Regions from separate parts of the Alteribacillus sp. HJP-4 genome, predicted to be linked through region 2. Evidence: riboswitches for the same ligand, from Rfam matches in the RefSeq annotation. Region 2 holds a riboswitch; the other holds the start of a gene.
The links. A riboswitch is a leader RNA that binds a small molecule or an ion and turns the genes downstream of it on or off. The one in region 2 is predicted to bind thiamine pyrophosphate.

Region 1 (5,263 bases), on a different contig from region 2:
GGAAGGGTTTCTTCTGCAAATTGACGGAGCTCGTAAGTGGGGTTAAGCCACTTCTGGACAACTTCATCTATAATTTCAACCATCTCAGAGGTGGTGCGCCCGTTGAGATACTCTCTTTGTTGGTGTTTTATTGAGGAAATGATTGTCTGCAGCTGTGATTTTTCTAATTGTGGTACATCGATTTGGACATTCCGTCCATGATTTTCATAGGTAAGACGAGTAAAGGTCACATTCTTTTCCGATAGTCCCGTGAGGAAGGCTCCTGTATAAAGAGATGTCATAAAGAACCATCTTCGCCCAGGCGGGATGACAAAAATTCTTCTAATGCAAGGGAACAGCCTTTGGCTTCCGTACCGGCTGCCCGGCCAAGTAAATGAAAACCGTCTCCCTCTTTTTTACCAATATCTTCGGTCATGATTGCCGCAACCGAGTTAATATTAGCCAAATCATAATGAACGATAATTCCTGCTTCACCTTCTCGTTTTTCTTGAAGAGTTTCCGGGTCCACGATGATCGTTTTCAGCCAATGCGGAGGTCTTTTGAGACCCTTTCTCCCCCCCAGCCGCAGAGTCTGGTCATAAATTTGTGAACTGAGCTCTGTCATCCCGTACATGTTGCCGCAGGCATGCTCAGGAATGGAAAACAGTCTGCTTAATCGTTTTTTCAACTCAAGAGGCTCTATTTCTCTTGAATATCCTTTAGACCCCCCCGTGTCCATAATCCGGCTTCCAGCCGGAAGACGGTAGGAGATGCCATTTTCCACGCATTCATCTAAGTAGGCAATAATTGAAAAGGTAGCTCCCAGGATAAATACAGGCTCATCCTTTTCTTCCGATTTTTTTAAGAGCATGGACAGTCTTTCTTTATCAAAGCCGTCCGCTGAGACAACATATTCACTGTCTTCTGCTCCAAACGTTTCTTTAATCACATGAAGATAATGAGCGAGAGATGAATTCGGCAATTCATTTTCCTCGGGAAAGAGGAGGATCATTTTCATTTTACTGACATCCGGCAGCATTGATTTTTTAAAATGTACCTTCGTGGAGAGATCATAAATTTCAAGGTCGCGCTGACCATTTTTTCCACGTTTGTTTGGATTAGTCGTCCCGCTCGTCATAAATGTCCTCTCGATCTCCTCATCAGCTGAACATAATAACGGCGCTTCCTTAAACGCCTGAATCGGTATGGGAGGAATATCGGTGACGCGCTGAACCGCTGCCGGGCGCACCCTGCGCCTGCGGCAGAATTTCCGGTATGGCTGATTATGGTGATATTGATAAGCAAAAAGCTGTTTCGCTCTCTCAAAAAATTCATCAGACGAAACCGACTCTTCAAGGATTAATGCTTTTATCATTTTCTTCATTTCCTGATAGGCTGAATTCATCCGCCGGATGCCCCCTCTTTATTTCGTCGTTCCCCAATTGAAAAAGACCACTCTCTTAAAAGAAAGTGGCCGCTTCAGATATATTTATCATTTCTGTAACGAATCCACTTCCCTCCGCTGCAGTTACGCAGATCAGGTTCTAAGGGTTTAAAAGTTCTTCCTTTTGTCTCAGCCGGTCCCCCGGCTCCCCTAGTGGAAAATCTATTATGAACATTTCATTTTATCTTAACACGATGAGAAGCATTGTCAATTCAAAAAACCATGCATTGAGCTTGGTTTTGTTTTTTTCCCGTCTCTTTGTCAAAGAATTTATTTATTTGTTTTATCAGCTAGCTTAACCAAAACATGGGAAAGATGCTCCCGTTCCTGTTCATTCGCAGCGTACCTTAAATTGTTTATATATAAACCTCATTTCGAGATTTGACGTGTTATTGTTTAAGATGGCATCGCTTGATCCAGCTCCGGATGCACGTTACGTTTCATATATTTATGAAAGAACCACTCTCCTGCCGTGATAAGAATTGCAGCAACCAGGGCAATTGGAAAAGGAACAGCCGTATCGAGAATGGGGATGGAAACAACCAAAACCATTAATAACGTGAGTACTAAATCAGCGGCTATGGCAACAATATTGTTAGTTAGCTTTAAAATAAATATATCTCCTGCTGCAACATAAGAAATCAGCACCATTAATAGGGCAAGCAGCATGGTGTTGACCCATTGGTTACCGAACCCAGTTAATACGAGTAATAACACAAAACTAATCAACGCTGTTTTCATACCCAGCGTTTTAATGTGTATCATTTTATTCCACCTCCTTGTCCAAAAATTACCACCTCCAGGCATTGACAAAACATTAACTGCTGTATTTACATATTTCCTTCAGAAAACCTTATACTCAAACAATGAAAACAAGCCTGCTGTGAATGACTCACAACAGGCTTGTTTTTCTAAAATTTTAAGCCCACCACATCTCTGCAGGCTGCTCTTCGATATTCACGTCCCTCAGATTTTTCACGGCCTGGCGGAAGCCTTCATCAATCGACATGATCGGATCCTCGTGTTCAATACTGACGACATAATCATATCCGAATGTTCGGAGGGCGCTGATTATATTGGACCATTCCTGCATGCTGTGGCCATAACCGACGGAACGGAAGCTCCATCCGCGGGTCTGTACCTCGCCGTATGGCTGCATGTCCGTCAGTCCATACATATTTACATTCTCCTGGTCGATATACGTATCTTTCGCGTGGAAATGGTGGATTGCATTCGCCCGTCCGAGAATTTTAATCGCGGCTACTGGATCAATACCCTGCCACCATAAATGACTTGGGTCGAGATTTGCGCCAACGGCATCATTTGTCGCTTCGCGCAGCTTCAGCATAGTGTGCGGGGTGTGCACAAGAAAGCCTGCGTGTAGCTCCAGACCTATTTTTACCCCGTGCTCTTCAGCATAAGCTCCCTGTTCCTTCCAATAAGGAATAAGCTTTTCTTCCCACTGCCAATTTAAAATATCACCGTACTCATTCGGCCATGGCGTCACCGGCCAATTCGGGTATTTGGCGTCGTCATGATCTCCCGGTGTACCGGAAAAAGTGTTAACCACCGGAACGTTCATTAACGAAGCCAGCTTAACTGTCTTTCTGAATACCTGATGGCACTCTTCAGCAAAATCCTTGTCTGGAGAGATCGGGTTGCCGTGGCAGCTGAACGCACTGATGGTTAAGCCGCGGCTGTGAACTTTGTCGAGATATGATTTGCGTGCTCCTTCGCTGTCCAGCAGAGCATCAATGTCACAGTGATTATTGCCGGGATAGCCTCCTGTTCCGATTTCAACTGCCTTTAATCCTGAAGCCTGGACGTGATCAAGCATTTCTTCGAATGGTTTGTCTGCAAATAATACGGTAAATACTCCTAATTTCATTTGACCGACACTTCCTTATTTATAGATATTATCTGCTTTGTTTCCTGGGATTCCAACGCTGCTAAAATGACCTGCAGCGAGTTCATGCCTTCTTTTCCAGAGACGGGAGATTCCTCATCATTCAATATTGCCTTAACAAAACGGTCGATTACTTCTGTCGTCGTCTGGCCTCCTTCATCGTTCGATTGAATACCGCCGAGCTCGTATTTGACAGTTTCCCCTGTCTGATACTGAACAATCAATGAATCGACTGGGTCATCAAGCAGGCGTGCGATTCCCTTTTCTCCATAAATGATTGTCGAATTATCTTCTCCGGCAACGTAGGACCAGCTTGCTGCAAGGGTTCCGACGATGCCGCTTTCCGTTTTCAGTACACATACTGCTGTATCATCTACATCGGCATTCTGCTTTGCGCTTGTTTCAACAAATGCCCCAACCTCTGCAAATTCTTCTCCTAAAATATAGCGGAGCATATCGGTTTTATGGACACCGAGATCCCCCATTGCGCCGATAAATGCTTCTTCTTTTTTAAAGAACCAGCTTTTTGCACCATCGATACTCCAGCCTTCCGGACCACCGTGGCCAAAAGCTGTACGAAAGCTGTAAATTTTACCAAGCGCCCCGTCTGCGAGCAGCTGCTTTGCCTTTTGGTGAGCTGGTACGAATCTCTGGTTATGAGCGATCATCAGCTTTTTCCCGGAGGAATTTGCTGCTGAAATCATGTTTTCCGCTTCATCACGTGAAGTTGCCATCGGCTTTTCACAAAGCACATGTTTACCTGCGTTTAAAGCAGCAATGGAAACCGGGGCATGCAGGTAGTTAGGCAGGCAGACGCTGATGGCGTCGATTTTTTCATCCTTAAGCATTTCCTCATATTCAGTAAAGGCTTTCGCATCATATTTAATGGCCATTTCTTTCGCCCGGTCCGCAACAACATCACATACGCCAATAATTTCTACATTACTATTAGCCGCGTATTCCGGCAGATGGCGGTGCTGGGCGATACTGCCGCATCCGACGATGCCGACTCTTAAAGTACTCATGATAGTTCCTCCTACTATTTTTGTTTTTTTAAGTAATTGATACTCATTTCTATACTCTCAAGGGGCGTTCGGCGGCTTTGATCCTGCTCTACCACCCACCACTCAATATCTGCTTCTTCACTCATCCCAAGAACTCCTTCTAAATTAACTCCTCCTGTTCCCAGTTCCGCAAAAAACTTCTCGTCATCGGTGGTCATATCCTTTAAGTGGACGAGAGGAGCCCGCCTATTGTAGCGCTTAATCCACTCCACCGGGTCCTCTCCTGCCTTCGTCAGCCAATAAATATCCAGCTCGGTTTTTACATTTTCCGGTGCCGTATCTTCAAAAATGGTCTCCAGCGCCGAGCGTCCATCCGACAGCTGTTCGAGTTCAAAATCATGGTTATGGTAACATAGTGTCAGCCCCGCTTCCCGGCATTGCTTTCCTGCTTTATCTAAGAAAGCAGTCAAAGCAATATATTCTTTTTCGCTGCGGCGGTCTTCCGTCAGAAAAGGACAAACAATATAATTACTGCCAATCGTCTTCTGATAATCGATGACTGCATCAAGATTATCTTCTAATTGATCGAGAGGCACATGACTTGCCGCTGCCCGGAGTCCAAGTTCATCAAGCAGTTCCTTAAGCTCCGGCGCTTCCATTCCTCCGTAACCAGCAAATTCTACACCATCATAGCCAAAATCAGCTACCTTTCGAAGCGTTCCCGCAAAATCCTTTTCCGTTTCCTCACGAAGTGAAAACAACTGCACTGCTACTGGAATATTTGACATTTTACACCCTCTTTTCGTTTGAACCGCTTACATATTTCTTATTTGATTCCATCGTAGGTGATACACCACCAAATTTATATAGATGATATAATTAAAACATGCACTATTTTGCTATTTATTTTTTACATGAGTGTATTTCAAA
Region 2 (5,263 bases):
AGCATATTGCCGCCTTTTTTGTTTACTTTATAGCCGATCCATATTGCAAGCGGTATCTGGATGAAAACTGGCAGAACACTTGCTGGAAATGAAACAAATAAATTCGAAATAACCCATGCAAAGACAGCGTTTACCATTAATACTAGAATAAGAATGATAAACAAAAATAAGAGCTTGGCACGGCGGCCGATAATTCTTTCGGCTAATGTACCGATGGACTGTCCTTTATTACGGACTGATAATACCAGTGTTCCAAAATCATGAACCCCCGCAGCAAAGACCGTGCCGAGAACGACCCACAAAAAAGCGGGAAGCCATCCCCAATAGACGGCAACAGCAGGCCCTACAATCGGTGCTGCCCCGGCGACGGAAGTAAAATGGTGACCCCAGAGAACCCATTTATTTGTTGGTACAAAGTCTACGCCATCCCGGAATTCATGTGCCGGTGTGCGGAAATTTGGATCTAAGCGATAAATGCGTTCAGCGATAAACTTAGAATAATACCGGTATCCGAGGGCAAATACTATAATCCCTATAACCGCTAAAACAATAGCTGGCATGAGCGCCTCTTCCTTTCTGCATTGGATTAAAAAAATAGATAACGCTTACATATTGGTGATTTTTTCCTCCTTTCCGCTATATTCCTATGCTTATAGTAGTAGTTTGATTATAAAAGAAATTATGATAATTTGCGAATAATTTCTTAAAATACTATTCTAACAATAATTTTGCCAAATGTTTAGCCTTTAATTTTGACCGAGAGCCTTTGCAAAGAAGCTGGATAGTAAAATAATGATGAATAAGGACGGCCCCATAGCTGCAAACAGAAAAGAAAGCGGCCGTGACTTTATCAGCGGACTAAAAAAGAAAGAGATCGATGATGCCATCGTCACGCCAATAAAAAATCCGACTAAATCATAGGTAAGTATAATAAAAAGACCGTGGAGAGCTCCAAGAGAGCCAAAGATAAACACACCTAGAAGCGGATAAACAAGCCAGGTTTCGAGCGGCTTTAACAACTGCAGCAGCAATTCCCCTGCCGCAGCTCCTGCATATGTATGTACAGTTAATATAAAAGCCAGCAGTAAAAATTGATTGATATCGCCAAGACTGATTGTATAAAAAATAAACAACAATAAGGTGACGGAGCAGGCAAGGCCGCTTCCTTTTAAATAACGAATAATTGCACTTTGTGATGAAGCCTCCATAATATCCTCCTGAGTCCAAACTTCTTTTTAGTATACATCATATTTACTCCCCATTGCTTTTCAAACTCATAAGGCTGTGCTATATTTAAGAAAATATTATATTTCCACTAGGGGTGTCGGAAGACTGAGAGAGGCGTGCTGCCTCAACTCTTAGAACCTGAACTGGCTCAGACCAGCGTAGGAAAGTGGTGCGGCAGGCTTCTTGTCACACAGACAAGAGTGTTTTAAAAAATCAGTCGTCTCCTTTCCCCCTTTGAGGATATGAAAGGAGTATTTTTATGCAATCCAATCGACTAGTCATTATGATAGAAGTCGCTATTATGGCTGCACTGGCAGTCATCCTCAGCTATATCAAATTTTCAGCACTCTGGGCAATGGGAGGTTCAATTTCCCTTGTCATGGTTCCTATCTTCATTATGGCTTTCCGGAGAGGATGGAAAATCGGAGTACTCACAGGCTTTATTTATGGAATGGTTCAGCTGTTGTTTGGTCCAACGATTGTTCACCCTGTTCAATATATTTTAGAATATCCGATTGCTTTCGCCGTGCTGGGATTTGCCGGAGTATTTGCCGGTAAACAAAGCAGACAGGACCGACTGCCGCTGGCTTTAATGATTACAGGTATAGGATTTGCTACTTTGCTCAGATTTCTGGATCATTTTGCTTCCGGTATTATCTGGTTTGGGGCTTACGCTCCTGATGGTATGCCGGTCTCTGCGTATTCAGCAATTTATAACGCTTCATATCTTGTGCCGGAAATGCTGATAACGATGGTGATTGTCGTTCTTATTTCCAGATACAGGCCGCAATTTTTCATTGAAACTAAAAGATCCCCTCAGGCCGCAGCGTAATGCCTGCCTTTCATCATGAAGGGCAGGCTTTTTTTTACCATTCAAAAAATAACTTTAATGCAAATGTGATTAGTGTATATCCAATAGATGAGAGAAGAAACGTACGAAAGTGTGCATTGTGTTCAGAAGGCAGTTCTTTTTTCAGCACATTTAAGATCATAGCTCCAGATATAAAGGCAAAAACAATGCCCAGTGCATAGTCAGGCATAGAAACGAACACACCAAGCAGCCAGCCGCTTAAAATCCCTGCAGCAAGAATGTACCTCCCAAGCTCTACATATCTTTTGGCATCCTCTCTCCACAAATCATTCGAAATTGCCATAAAGTGCAGTCCAACAGCTAACCCGTAAAACCACGCCTCTATCCCTTCTATATCAGACCCGAAAACATGGTACGAAATAAACATATTGTACATCCCGAAAAATATTATTTGAATCCAATAGAAGCTTCCTTCACCCTGAGCATGCTTCTGGTAAGCTTTTTCTGCTGCATTATGAACGGCATAAAATACAAGCAGACCAAAGAGCCCCAGCAAATATAATTCTGACTCCATCGCCAGCAGTCCAGATGCTTTGAATTTCTCCTGCTCTTCATGCAGAGAAGGCAGCACATAAACGAAAACATAGGAAACAGCAACTCCACCAGAAAAAGAAACCCATTTAAATCTGCCAACATGAGAAGTCGAAATTAATTTATTTGCAAACAGCTGCACTGTAAGGTAAACGATGATTATCAGCGTCGGATCGAGCATTGTCTTTGTTCTCCCTTCCCATGGGAATTGAAATTTTAATAATAACCGCCATTTTCCCACAAAATGATAGAAATGAAAAATAAAAGGGTAGTTCTGAATAGCAGCCTCTAAAAAATCAAATCCTATTATCCTGTCCCTTCACCGCACAGCCGTGCGTGAGACAGGCTGTTTTAATATACTAATACTGGAAACTTATACAAAAGCACGAGAGGATGACACAGATGAATAAAAAGCAATTGGAAACAAGAGCTATACACGGTAAGGGAAAGGGTAACGAGCACGGCAGCCTGGTACCGCCTATTTATCAAACCTCTACGTTTTCCTTTGCTAGTGCCGAGCAGGGAGAACAAAGATTTGCAGGTAATGAAAAAGGCTATATATATTCCCGCCTTGCTAATCCAACAGTGCGAGAATTAGAGGAGAAAATTGCTGATCTTGAAGGAGCGGAGGATGGAATAGCATTCAGCTCTGGAATGGCAGCCATATCTTCTGTGCTTGCTTCTCTTGTGAAAAGCGGTGATCACCTCCTTATATCAGAAGGAGTGTATGGCTGTACTTTCGGACTGCTCACGATGCTGAAGGATCGTTTTCAAGTAGAGTTTGACCTGATCGAGATGGATGACGAGGCTCATATTCGTTCGTTTATAAAGCCAAACACAAAAGCGGTTTATGTAGAAACACCTATAAATCCAACGATGAGAGTTATTGATATGGCGATGCTGAGTTCAGTTACCAAAGACAAAGGATTAACATTGATAGTAGATAACACGTTTGCCTCCCCTATTTTACAGAGGCCGTTGGAATTTGGTGCGGATGTGGTTATACACAGCGCGACAAAATATATAGGTGGGCACGGAGATCTTATCGCAGGACTCGCCTGTGGCAGTAATGACTTTATAACCGGAGTCCGCTCTTCTGCCCAGAAAGACATGGGCGGTATATTAGGGCCATTCGATGCCTGGCTGCTGCTCCGCGGCTTAAAAACTCTATCACTCCGCATGCATCGTCACTGCAGCACTGCAAAAATTATCAGCGAAAAGCTTAGAACCCATAAGGCTGTAGAAAAAATCTATTATCCAGGAGATCCGGACTTTTCTTATCATGCACTTGCACAAAAACAGATGGATGATTCAGGGGGGCTGCTCAGCTTTGAATTAAAGGGGAACAAGCAAACAGCTCAGGCTTTTATGAATCAACTGTCTATGATTAAAATAGCGGTAAGCCTGGGAGATGCTGAAACATTAATTCAGCATCCCGCGACCATGACTCACGCCGTTGTACCGGAGCAGGAGCGGCAGAAAATGAAAATAAGTGACCGCCTGCTGAGGCTTTCTTTTGGCCTTGAATCTCCTGATGATATCTGGGAGGATCTTGAGCAGGCCCTAAACAAGACTACTGAGAAAGTAAGTAAGAGAATAAAATAACTGTTTATTGATAATAAAGGTTTTATTAAGCGGTTGATTTTCCCTGCGCAAACTCGCTTGCCGCGGGCAACGCTTCAACTTCCTCGGCAGCTAGTCGCTGCCTGTGGGAATTTCAGCCGTTGCTATTCCCGCAGGCGTCTCGCTTGCTCCGCTCTTATCAACCATCTCTTATGCGTGTAGAAGAGTAATCATTACATATCTGTTGGTGAATCTACTTTTGCAGCAGCCTCAGTCTTAAACAGCATCATTTGATGCCGGCACGCGTCAATCTTTCATAACAGCTTCAAGAAGCCTTCGGGCTGCCTGTTCTGGATTATCTTTTGCGCTTATAGCGGAAATAACGGAAATTCCGTCCGCTCCAGCTTTTATTACCTGCACTGCATTCTCAACATGGATGCCTCCTATACCGACAATCGGCAGAGTGAAACCCTGGGCACGAATTCTGCTGATCCCGGCTGGACCGATCGGCTCCTCTGCATCTTCTTTGGTGGCAGTAGCAAACATTGGACCGGTGCCAATATAATCTGCTCCATCCTGCTCTGCCTTCCTCGCTTCCCGGAGCGTTTTTGCGGAGATCCCGACCAGCATGCCGGCCGGACAGTACTTTCGAATTTCTGAAGCCGGGGCATCATTCTGGCCAGCATGAATGCCGTCTGCCCGCAGGCGCAGGGCAAGCTCGACATCATCATTTATGATAAAAGGAATATCGTTGTCTGCGCATACCTCTTGTAAACGACGGGCGAGCTCTTCTTTCGCCCCGCCTGCAAGTGCTCCTTTTCCTTTTTCACGGAACTGGAAACAGGTGATGCCTCCTTGTATTGCCTTTTTTAATACACTTACTGGATCTTTTTCTGTGTTATTACTACCCATTATGAAATAAAGCTTCAATATATCTTTATTCATCAAAAATCTCTTCCGCTGTCTGCGTTTTAATATTCAAATGTTGTCTGAAGTCCATTTCCCCCACATGATAAAGAGCATTCAGCAGCTCTTCCTGAAAAGTTCCAGGCCCCTGCATAGATGCAAATC

Region 1: another riboswitch for thiamine pyrophosphate. It lies ahead of ACE4RR_RS00345 (LuxE/PaaK family acyltransferase); the one in region 2 lies ahead of thiT (energy-coupled thiamine transporter ThiT).

Annotation. Positions count from the first base shown of each region.
Region 1 is NZ_JBHIKY010000001.1:81,963-87,225, forward strand. It holds gene ACE4RR_RS00340 (acyl-CoA reductase) at 1-281, opposite strand, end outside; gene ACE4RR_RS00345 (LuxE/PaaK family acyltransferase) at 278-1,384, opposite strand; TPP riboswitch at 1,477-1,585, opposite strand; gene ACE4RR_RS00350 (DUF2512 family protein) at 1,820-2,188, opposite strand; gene ACE4RR_RS00355 (sugar phosphate isomerase/epimerase family protein) at 2,343-3,311, opposite strand; gene ACE4RR_RS00360 (Gfo/Idh/MocA family protein) at 3,308-4,354, opposite strand; gene ACE4RR_RS00365 (sugar phosphate isomerase/epimerase family protein) at 4,369-5,121, opposite strand.
Region 2 is NZ_JBHIKY010000007.1:22,697-27,959, forward strand. It holds gene ACE4RR_RS08100 (carbon starvation CstA family protein) at 1-560, opposite strand, end outside; gene ACE4RR_RS08105 (hypothetical protein) at 747-1,208, opposite strand; TPP riboswitch at 1,308-1,409, shown strand; gene thiT (energy-coupled thiamine transporter ThiT) at 1,487-2,059, shown strand; gene ACE4RR_RS08115 (hypothetical protein) at 2,094-2,810, opposite strand; gene megL (methionine gamma-lyase) at 3,023-4,234, shown strand; gene thiE (thiamine phosphate synthase) at 4,499-5,137, opposite strand; gene thiM (hydroxyethylthiazole kinase) at 5,130-5,263, opposite strand, start outside.